One region of the Rossellomorea sp. RS05 genome, then DNA from elsewhere that is predicted to be linked to it. Evidence: riboswitches for the same ligand, from Rfam matches in the RefSeq annotation. Region 1 holds a riboswitch; each other region holds the start of a gene.
What was found. Region 1 has a riboswitch for cobalamin ahead of ABJ225_RS01355 (ribonucleoside-diphosphate reductase subunit alpha). Riboswitches for the same ligand answer to the same signal wherever they lie in the genome.
Positions count from the first base shown of each region.

Region 2: linked by a shared signal. The riboswitch ahead of metE (5-methyltetrahydropteroyltriglutamate--homocysteine S-methyltransferase) and the one ahead of ABJ225_RS01355 (ribonucleoside-diphosphate reductase subunit alpha) in region 1 are both predicted to bind cobalamin.
Region 3: linked by a shared signal. The riboswitch ahead of ABJ225_RS04845 (ABC transporter substrate-binding protein) and the one ahead of ABJ225_RS01355 (ribonucleoside-diphosphate reductase subunit alpha) in region 1 are both predicted to bind cobalamin.

Region 1 covers NZ_JBDKWY010000001.1:242,775-246,051, forward strand. Annotated here, with positions in the region: gene gndA (NADP-dependent phosphogluconate dehydrogenase) at 1-91, shown strand, start outside; gene ABJ225_RS01350 (SurA N-terminal domain-containing protein) at 397-1,167, opposite strand; cobalamin riboswitch at 1,702-1,882, shown strand; gene ABJ225_RS01355 (ribonucleoside-diphosphate reductase subunit alpha) at 2,028-3,277, shown strand, end outside.
Region 2 covers NZ_JBDKWY010000002.1:333,174-336,450, forward strand. Annotated here, with positions in the region: gene ABJ225_RS09440 (6-phospho-beta-glucosidase) at 1-1,065, shown strand, start outside; SAM riboswitch class I at 1,219-1,327, shown strand; cobalamin riboswitch at 1,389-1,573, shown strand; gene metE (5-methyltetrahydropteroyltriglutamate--homocysteine S-methyltransferase) at 1,713-3,277, shown strand, end outside.
Region 3 covers NZ_JBDKWY010000001.1:941,191-944,467, reverse strand. Annotated here, with positions in the region: gene ABJ225_RS04860 (phytoene desaturase family protein) at 1-137, shown strand, start outside; gene msrA (peptide-methionine (S)-S-oxide reductase MsrA) at 182-712, opposite strand; gene ABJ225_RS04850 (PadR family transcriptional regulator) at 741-1,295, opposite strand; cobalamin riboswitch at 1,463-1,644, shown strand; gene ABJ225_RS04845 (ABC transporter substrate-binding protein) at 1,750-2,700, shown strand; gene ABJ225_RS04840 (FecCD family ABC transporter permease) at 2,663-3,277, shown strand, end outside.

The DNA of each region.
Region 1 (3,277 bases):
TCTGCAGGCACAAAGGGACTACTTTGGTGCCCACACGTATCAGCGGAAAGATAAAGAAGGTGTCTTCCACACTGACTGGCTGAGAAAATAATAGGAAAAACAAGCCTGGCATCGACGCCAGGCTTGTTTTGTTATTCTTCACTTAAAGATGAGTCTTTGCTTTTATGCTTTTTCTTTTCATCATGGAGTTCTTTTTTTTAGTCATCCAAAGGAATTGAGTCGACTGTCTGTTCCTTTTCACGGTCCAGGTTCTCACGGTTTTCACCCGTCTGTTCTGGTTGGTCGTTCTTATTTTTCTCCACGTCAGTTCCTCCTTTCCGTCTTGGTAGTTCAATACCCTCAACGTTCAGTGGGAAACATAAAAAAAGGACATCCGTCGGGATGTCCTTTTTGAAATTAGATTTTCACGTCGACTTTTGCATTTTTCTTGAGATCTTCCACGTGCTTCACAAGCTGTTCTTGTTTCTTTTGCTGTTCAAGCTGTGATTTGAGCTGAGGCTCGACATCTTCAAGTTTTGGTGCATCTTTTGAATCTTGGCCGCTTTGGCTCGCGTACTGTTCGTACATTTTCTTCACTTCATCGTCTGTTACTTTTTCGGTCTTGATTTCTTTATCGACATATTTTGTATATTTGATGTTTTCGGCAATTTGATTTTTCAGTTCATCCATGGTGAATCCGGCATCTTTCATGGCCGCATTGAACTTTTTATCATCTTCGTATTGCTTTTTGACTTCTTCGAGCTGCTTGTCCACTTCGTCATCTGAAGCTTTGTACCCTTTTTTATCCGCTTGTTGAAGCAGAAGGGTCTGTCCTACAAGACTGTCAATCGTTTGTTCTTTGATCTGCTTGGCAGCATCCTTAGAGGTTGGATCCTGACCCATTTGCTGATATTGCATTTGAGAAGAAGAAAGTACGTTGTTGTAATCTTCCCCTTTGATTTTCTCATCATTTACGATGGCGACGACTTTATCGTTGTCGACTTTCTGCTTGTCCATCTTTTTTTGCATTTCTTTCATTTGTTTCGCTTGTTCTTCCTCGCTTTTTGCCTGTTCGGAGGATTTTTTACTATCATCGGATTTTTTTGCACTATCGTCATTAGCCCCGCAAGCTGCGAGCAGCAGTACGGTCATAGCCGCTAAAAGGATCGTGAGTAAACGTTTATTCATAGTGATCTCCTTTCGAAACTGGGTTTCAAGCTTCTAAATGGCATTTTAAAGGATTCCTCAAGAAAAAGAAAGTATTTGGGGGGATTAATTTCCTTGTAATTCCCTTGAAATAGAAGAGAAGTCTTGAAAAGTGCGGGTTTATCACAAGGGAAGCGTGTGACGGCCAGGTGAATGAAACATAACTGTAAGGAATTCAGGGTAAAAAAGGAGCCGCTGCAGATGGGGGTACCATCTCAACGGCTCAAAATAATAGGGGACCTAAGAATACGGTCAAAACAACCTTCTATTGCATCATAAAGGGATAACAGCATTTCCTCAAGGGAAGTCTGGCGTCATGTGGACCGATATGGATGGATTACACGCTGTCTTGTTCCACTCTTCTGTGGAATTTAACGAATAAAATAATTGTAGGCATAAATTCATCTTGCTTTCATTCTTTTCATTTGAGCTTCTCTGTTGTAAAATGTAGAAAGTTGGTTTAATATAAAAGACGCAACATATTGTGTTTTGTTTAAACTTCATAACAATATATTGTTTATAACCTATGATTGTGGTGTCGGATATCGACTTAAAAGGGAACCCGGTGAAATTCCGGGACTGTCCCCGCAACTGTAAGTGCAAACGAAAGAAGGAATGCCACTGTCCATCGGACGGGAAGGCCTTCGAGTAGGCAAAAAGCACAAGTCAGGAGACCTGCCAAGATCAGTACGTGTTATCTTCTTCGGGAATTGGGAGGATAGGCGAGGATTACCTTCGGCGTAGTATGCCTTGTGAATCTATCGTTTATGACTGCCCATCCTATCTTAATAGGATGGGCTTTTTTTATCCTCTCCCGACTAATTAAAGGGAGGAATACTAATATGACATCAACCATTAACGGAACAACGGCATCCCATAGAGCGGAACGTCTACTAAACGGGCTTCGGGAAAGCCACGAATCATTGAACTGGGAGGAATACACTCAAAAGGTATCACTGTATACAGAAGATCAGCCGGGAGTGGAAGAAAAACAGCTTCTTCAGTTCTTGATCCTGTCGGCTGTTGAGCGGATCTCATCCAATGAACCTGATTGGACGTACGTGGCAGCATCGCTTTATCTGAAGAATCTTTATGCCATCAGCTCAAATGCAAGGGGCATGGAGCTATATAAAGGCCTGCATGAACTTATCGGGACACTCACAGAGAAGAATTTGTACTCTCCAACATTACTGAATGCCTACAGCAAGGAGGAGGTGGATCATCTCGAGGGTCTCATCCGTCCTGAACGGGATGAACTGTTCACTTACATAGGAATTGTCACGCTGTCAGAGCGTTATCTCACAAAGGACCATGCAGGAGTCCTATATGAACTTCCGCAGGAGCGATTCATGATCATTGCCATGACGCTACTGATGAATGAGCCGAAAGAACACAGGCTCATGCTCGTGGAGGAAGCGTATTGGGCGCTTTCAAACCTATATATGACCGTGGCGACCCCTACGTTCGCCAATGCAGGCAAGAGTTACGGACAGCTCTCGAGCTGCTTCATCGATACGGTGGAAGACGATCTGCGCAGCATCTACGACAGCAATACCGACGTGTCCACATTGAGCAAGAACGGAGGCGGGCTCGGTATCTATATGGGGAAAGTAAGAAGTCGCGGAAGTGATATCAAAGGATTCAAGGGGGTCAGCTCCGGTGTAATCCCGTGGATGAAGCAGCTGAACAATACGGCTGTCTCCGTGGATCAGCTCGGTCAGCGCCAGGGAGCCATCGCCGTCTATCTGGATGTGTGGCACAAAGATATTTTCTCCTTCCTTGATACGCGGCTGAACAACGGGGATGAGCGTCTTCGTACCCATGACCTGTTCACCGGCGTCTGTCTCCCTGACCTCTTCATGGAGCAGGTTGAAAACCGTGGAAACTGGTATCTATTCGATCCCCATGAAGTCAAGACCATCATGGGCTATGCCCTTGAAGATCACTTCGATGAGGAAAAAGGATCCGGTTCATTCCGCGAAAAGTACTGGGAATGTGTTAACGAACCGGCTTTGTCCAAGGAAATCATCCCGGCGATCGATATCTTCAAGCGGATCATGATCTCCCAACTTGAAACAGGAACGCCGTACAT
Region 2 (3,277 bases), on a different contig from region 1:
GTCGGTCAGCTGAAGGCAAGGATTCAGGATGAAAGGCTGCCGATCAAGTACGGGATGATCGGGCAGGAAACGAACGGGGCAGGTGGACTATTCAAAGGCCTCCGCACCATTCCAGTTCTTCTTGAGATTGCAGAGGATATGCAGCGTCTTTGCCCTGATGCATGGCTGATCAATTTCACAAACCCTGCTGGGATGGTGACGGAGGCGTTGCTCCGATACAGCAAGCATTCCAAAGTCGTGGGCGTATGCAACCTGCCGATCAATACGAAGATGACCATTGCCAGGCTCCTTGGTGTAGAGGTCGCTTCCGTCGATATCCGTTTTGCCGGCTTGAATCATATGGTGTACGGACTGGATGTCACCGTCGATGGGGTGTCCGCTCTTGATGAGGTACTGGAACTGATGGGTGATGAGGATAAGCAGCTCAGCATGAAAAATATCGCCCCACTGCCATGGGATCCTGTCTTCTTGAAGGCTCTCGGAGTCATACCTTGTCCGTACCACCGGTATTTTTACAAAACCAGTGAGATCCTCGAGAAGCAGCTGGAAGAATTCAAAACGGGGACAACCCGTGCCGAGGTGGTCCAACGATTGGAAGATGAATTGTTCGAGCTGTATAAAAACGAAGACCTTGATGTGAAGCCCCCGCAGCTTCAAGAGCGCGGAGGAGCCTACTACAGCGATGCCGCCTGCAATGTGATTTCTTCAATCTTCAATGATAAAGGGGATGTACAGACCCTGAACGTCAGAAATGATGGCAGTATCACGGGCATCCCTGATGAGTCCGCCGTGGAATTGAACTGTGTCGTGACCAAAGAAGGGCCTAAACCGATCCATATAGGTGAACTGCCTGTAGCCGTCAGCGGACTTGTTCAACAGATCAAATCCTTTGAGCGGACCGCGGCAGAAGCAGCCGTGTCAGGCTCCTACGAAAAAGCCCTCCTCGCCATGGCAATCAATCCACTGGTTACGAGTGATTCAAGAGCAAAACCATTATTGGATGAACTGCTGGACGTCCACCGCGAATTTCTTCCTGCGTTCCATGCAAAGTCGACCCTCCTCTGAAGTGCCAGAGGGGGCATTCTTTATGGCAACGAGTTTTGCTGGAGTGACCCCTACGGCAAATAGGACCTTCGGACGAATGTTAGAAATATTTTGACAAAGTAAAAGCTGGCATGCTAGTATTACCCTATTCAACGGACAAATATATGATCGATACTCTTATGAAGAGCGGTGGAGGGACTGGCCCTGTGAAACCCGGCAACCATTCAACACTTGTTGAAAAGGTGCTAATTCCTGCAAAGCGTCATGCTTTGGAAAATAAGAGAGGACATCCCTTTACCGGGCCTCTCTATCGTGGAGAGGCTTTTTTCGTTGAGGTGAGAACTGAATAGGAAGATGCGACAGGTGCCGTGTGGAAGCATGGCTGAAAAGGGAAACCGGTGAAAGTCCGGTACGGTCCCGCCACTGTAAAGGGAAGCAACTTATCACATCCACTGTTTCTAAAGGGAATGGGAAGGGATAAGGCGTGATGAACCTGAGTCAGGAGACCTGCCTGTTGTGTGCACTTAAGCTCTACGGGTCATAGAGGGGAGTGAGGAACGCGTGTTGACATCATAGGAATGTCGACGTTTATTCATTGCGCGCAAAATCTCTCTTTCTCTGAAAGGGAGATTTTTTTATTGGAGAGAAAATGAGAAGGAGTGAGCAATATGGTGAAAAGTTCAAATCTCGGTTACCCGAGGATCGGTGAGAAACGAGAGTGGAAGAAAGCACTGGAACAATTTTGGGAAGGAAAGCTAAAGGAAGAAGAATTTGTGGAGAAGACAGATGAAATCCGCCTTCGTCATCTTAAAAAGCAGTCGGATGCAGGAATCGACCTGATTCCCGTCGGGGACTTCAGCCTATATGATCATGTATTGGATACGGCCGCCATGTTCGGGGTGGTCCCGAAGCGGTTTGGTCATGAGGGAGGGAAGGTCTCGCTGCAAACGTATTACGGTATGGCAAGGGGGACGGGGGATGCGGTGGCATCCACGATGACGAAGTGGTTCAACACGAATTACCATTACATCGTTCCCGAACTGGAAGGAGCTACGCCTTCTTTGGCCGATAATTCCCCGCTTCGCTACTTCAAGGAGGCGAAGGAGCAGCTTGGCATCATTGGAAAGCCGGTGCTCCTTGGACCAGTTACGTTCGTTAAGCTGTCCAAAGGATATGACCTCGAAGAGTTTGATAGCGTGGTCGATGGGTTCGTACCGTTGTATGGTTCCATTCTCAAGGAGCTTGAAGAGGCTGGTGCCGAATGGGTTCAGATCGATGAACCCGTGCTTTGTACCGACCTGACAGAGGATGAGTGGACGGTGCTTGAGCAGGTCTATGACACGTTGATCAAGGCAGCACCTGGAATCAAGGTCATTCTTCAAACCTACTTTGATCGCGTCAGTCGCTATGAGAGGGTGGTCAGGCTGCCGGTACATGGGATCGGATTGGATTTTGTACACGATGGTGGAGGGAATCGTCAGGCACTGAACACCCATGGATTCCCAGAAGATAAGGTCTTGGCTGCTGGACTCATTGATGGAAGGAATATTTGGAAAGCAGATCTTGATCGGACTCTCTCCTCGCTTAAGCAATTGGAGGGCATTGTTTCAAAGGATCGGTTAATCATTCAGCCGTCATCGAGCCTGCTCCATGTGCCCGTCACGGTCAAAGTAGAGGAAGGGCTGAGGGAACACCTCAAACGCACACTTTCTTTTGCAGATGAAAAGCTGCAGGAAATCGTCACGGTTACGGAGGCGGTCAAGGAAGGGCGTCCTTCTATCTCAAATGAGTTGAAGGAAAGCTCTGACGGTCTCGACAATATCGAACCATCCCGAACACTCAGAGACAGTGAGCAACTGGTCGGAAATGAAGTCCTTCAACGTGCTCCATTCTCTGAGAGGCGGGTCGTTCAGGAGTCAGAGCTCGGTCTTCCCCTCTTCCCCACCACTACGATTGGAAGCTTTCCTCAGACTAAAGAGGTGCGGAAAGAACGGCTTAAGTGGAGGAGGGGAGACGTAAGCGATCAGGACTACCGGACGTTCATCCAGGAAGAGATTGAGAAGTGGATCGACATCCAGGAAAAAATCGGTTTGGACGTACTGGTGCACGGAGAATTTGAACGGACGGATATGGTGGAATACTTCGGTGAAAAGCTTGGGGGATTTGCCTTCACGAAGAATGGCTGGGTGCAGTCCTACGGATCGCGTTGTGTAAAGCCTCCGATCATTCACGG
Region 3 (3,277 bases), 700 kb from region 1:
GGATCTTGTCCAATGTATATTTTGTGGGGGGATCGACCCATCCAGGTGGAGGGGTCCCGATGGTTTCATTGTCAGGACAACTGACAGCAGAGCTGATCCTCGAGGAACAAGCGAAAGCCGGAAGAGCCACTGGATAATAAAATGCCGCGTGGATGTTTACACCCACGCGGCATTTTTGTGATCATTCTTTCCAGTTTTCCTCGATGAATTCGTCCCTTCCGGACTTGGCTCGGTCTTCCTTGTATTCATCGGGATTTGTTTTATAGAAGTCCTGGTGATAATCTTCAGCAGGATAAAAAGTGGAAGCAGGGAGAATCGCCGTCACGATGGGTTTTTTAAACCGGCCGCTTTCTTCGATCTCTTTTTTTGTGGCTTCTGCTGCAATCCGCTGATCTTCATCATGATAAAAGATGGCCGTGCGGTATTGGTCACCACGGTCCTGGAATTGACCGCCATCATCCGTTGGATCGATTTGTGGCCAATATAACTCCAGCAGCCGTTCGTATGGGAAGAGGTCGGGATCATATGTGATCTGAACCGCTTCATAGTGACCGCTGTTTCCTTCCTTCACTTCTTTGTAAGCCGGGTCCTTGACGTGCCCCCCCGTGTAGCCGGAAACGATTCCGTGTATACCCGGAAGCTCATCAAAAGGCTTCACCATGCACCAGAAGCATCCTCCTGCGAATGTTGCCAAATGTGTATGTGCACCCATCAATTCGTCCTCCAATTCATAGTAGTTGTCAAGATTTCGTATTTTCAGGAAGAGATTGAATCTCCTTTATCGCCCAGTCACACCAATCGACATACATTTGCGCGTACCTGATTCCATACTCCGCAGTCAAATATTCTCCAAACTGCTCATACCCGGGCTTTTTGCCTTGAAACGTCTGTTCCTTCCACTGCCCGGTCCCGGTGACCACCATTTCGTTATGCGCCTTCATCCGATGAAGGAGAGAGATGGCTTCTTCTTTTGAAATAACGTGAAAGGCAGAAGTCTTGATCAGGAACTCATCCTTGATCTTGGCTGGTTTGCTCTTGGTATGGATCATCCATTCGATCAGGTGGCGTTCTCCATCAGGGGTAATGGTGTATACCTTCTTATTGGGGCTGCCTTCCTGATAGACGATATCATGAGTGGTCAGATGTTCTTCTTCCATCTTCCCGAGTTCCTTGTAAACTTGGGAGTGGGTAGAGCTCCAATAGTAGATTTGTTGTGTTTTGAATGTATGGAACAGGTCATAGCCCGTCTGAGGTTGCTTGGCCAATAAACCGAGCAGTGCATATCGAATTGACATAAAAAAAACTCCTTATCATGTTGAAGCGCTGGGCCGATGAATCTCTCAATATGGTCCATTATATCATGAATGGATTCTCAAAGCCCTTAGAAGACGGCATTCGACATGCTGGATGTGAAAAAAGATTCACTATCCTTGTAAACTTGTGTATAATTCTGAGTGGATAATCTTACATAACGATCATGGGTGAGGCGCTTGACGCCTCATAATAGGGAAGCCGGTTCAACTCCGGCGCGGTCCCGCCACTGTAAATGGGTTTGCTCCTTCAACGCCACTGTTTCTGAGAAATGGGAAGGCGAGGGAGCGCATACTCATGAGCCAGGAGACCTGCCCATGTTCTGATCACACCGTCTACGCGGATAGAAGGGTGTACGGTGCTTGATGCATTTTACACTAACATCCCTGTTGCAGGGATGTTTTTCTTTCGCCTGGAACGAATAAGGAGGAGAAACGATTGAAACATTCAATCAAGATCGTATTAGCCCTGTTCCTAGCGCTTGGATTATTGACAGCATGTGGAACGACAGACAACAAAGCAGAGGAAAAAACCTCTGAAAAAAGCAGTGAATCAGCATCCAAACCCGTCACGGTAGAGGATGCACTCGGGGATGATATCACCCTTGAGAAAGCACCCGAAAAGATTGTCACCCTGATCCCAAGTAATACGGAGATCCTTTTTGAATTGGGGCTCGGAGACAGCGTCGTCGGAGTGACCGATTTTGATAACTATCCGGAAGAAGCGGCAGATATCGAGAAGATCGGTGGAATGGAATTCAACGTCGAGAAGATCGTAGGGATGAAACCGGACCTGGTCCTTGCCCATGAATCCACGGCTGTATCAGCAAAAGCCGGTCTTGATCAAATCAGGGATTCTGGTATTCCTGTATATGTCGTACGTGATGCGTCGAGCTTTGATAAAGTTTATACAACAATCGAGAATATCGGGAAGCTTGTCGGGAAGAATGAAGAGGCGGAAAAGGTCGTTTCAGACATGAAAGACGGGATCGACTCGATTAAAGAAAAAACCGCTTCTGTAAAAGAGAAGAAAAGCGTATATGTGGAAGTGTCCGGAGAGCCTGAAATCTATTCCACCGGGAAGAATACCTTTGTGGATGAAATGCTTGCGACCATCAATGCCGATAATGTAATGGGAGATCAAGAAGGCTGGATCAAAGTGAGTGAAGAAGACGTACTCGCAAAAAATCCTGACGTCATCATTACGACTTACGGTGAGCAAGCCGTCCAACAAGTCCTAGACCGCAGCGCATGGAAGGACGTACAAGCCGTCAAGGATAAAGAAGTGCATGATGTGAACACCGATCTTGTGACCCGTTCAGGTCCGAGGATCGTAGAAGGAGTAGAGGAAATTGCCAAAGCGGTCTATCCGGAGCTATTCAACGAATAAAATTTGGATCAGTTACGCTACGTCATTTTCATTCCTTATCATTTCTATTTTGGTCGCCATCTCGGTCGGTACAATCCGCGTCCCGTTCTTGGATATCATCCAGATCATCGGGGCGAAAATGGTTGGTCGTGATGTACCACCTGAGGTAGATCAGATGTTCATTAATATCGTTTATTCCATCAGGCTTCCAAGAGTCCTGCTGGCTCTGATTGTAGGAAGCTCCCTTGCTGTTGCGGGAGCTTCTTTTCAAGGTCTCTTGCGGAATCCCCTTGCCGATCCATACACTTTGGGCGTTTCTTCCGGAGCATCAGTGGGGGCAGTGGTCACGCTCTTTTTCCATTTGACAATCCCGTTCATCGGCCCATTCACCCTCCCATTTCTAAGCATCCTGTTTTCAATCGCGACCATCTTTATCGTCTTATGGTTTGCTCAAAAGGTCGAAAGGACGATGAAGGTGGAGACCATCATCCTCACGGGCATCATCTTCAGTTCGTTCCTGGGATCATTCATCTCCCTTATGATTGCTCTCACAGGGGAGGAATTGAGACAAATCATCGGATGGCTACTCGGAAGCGTG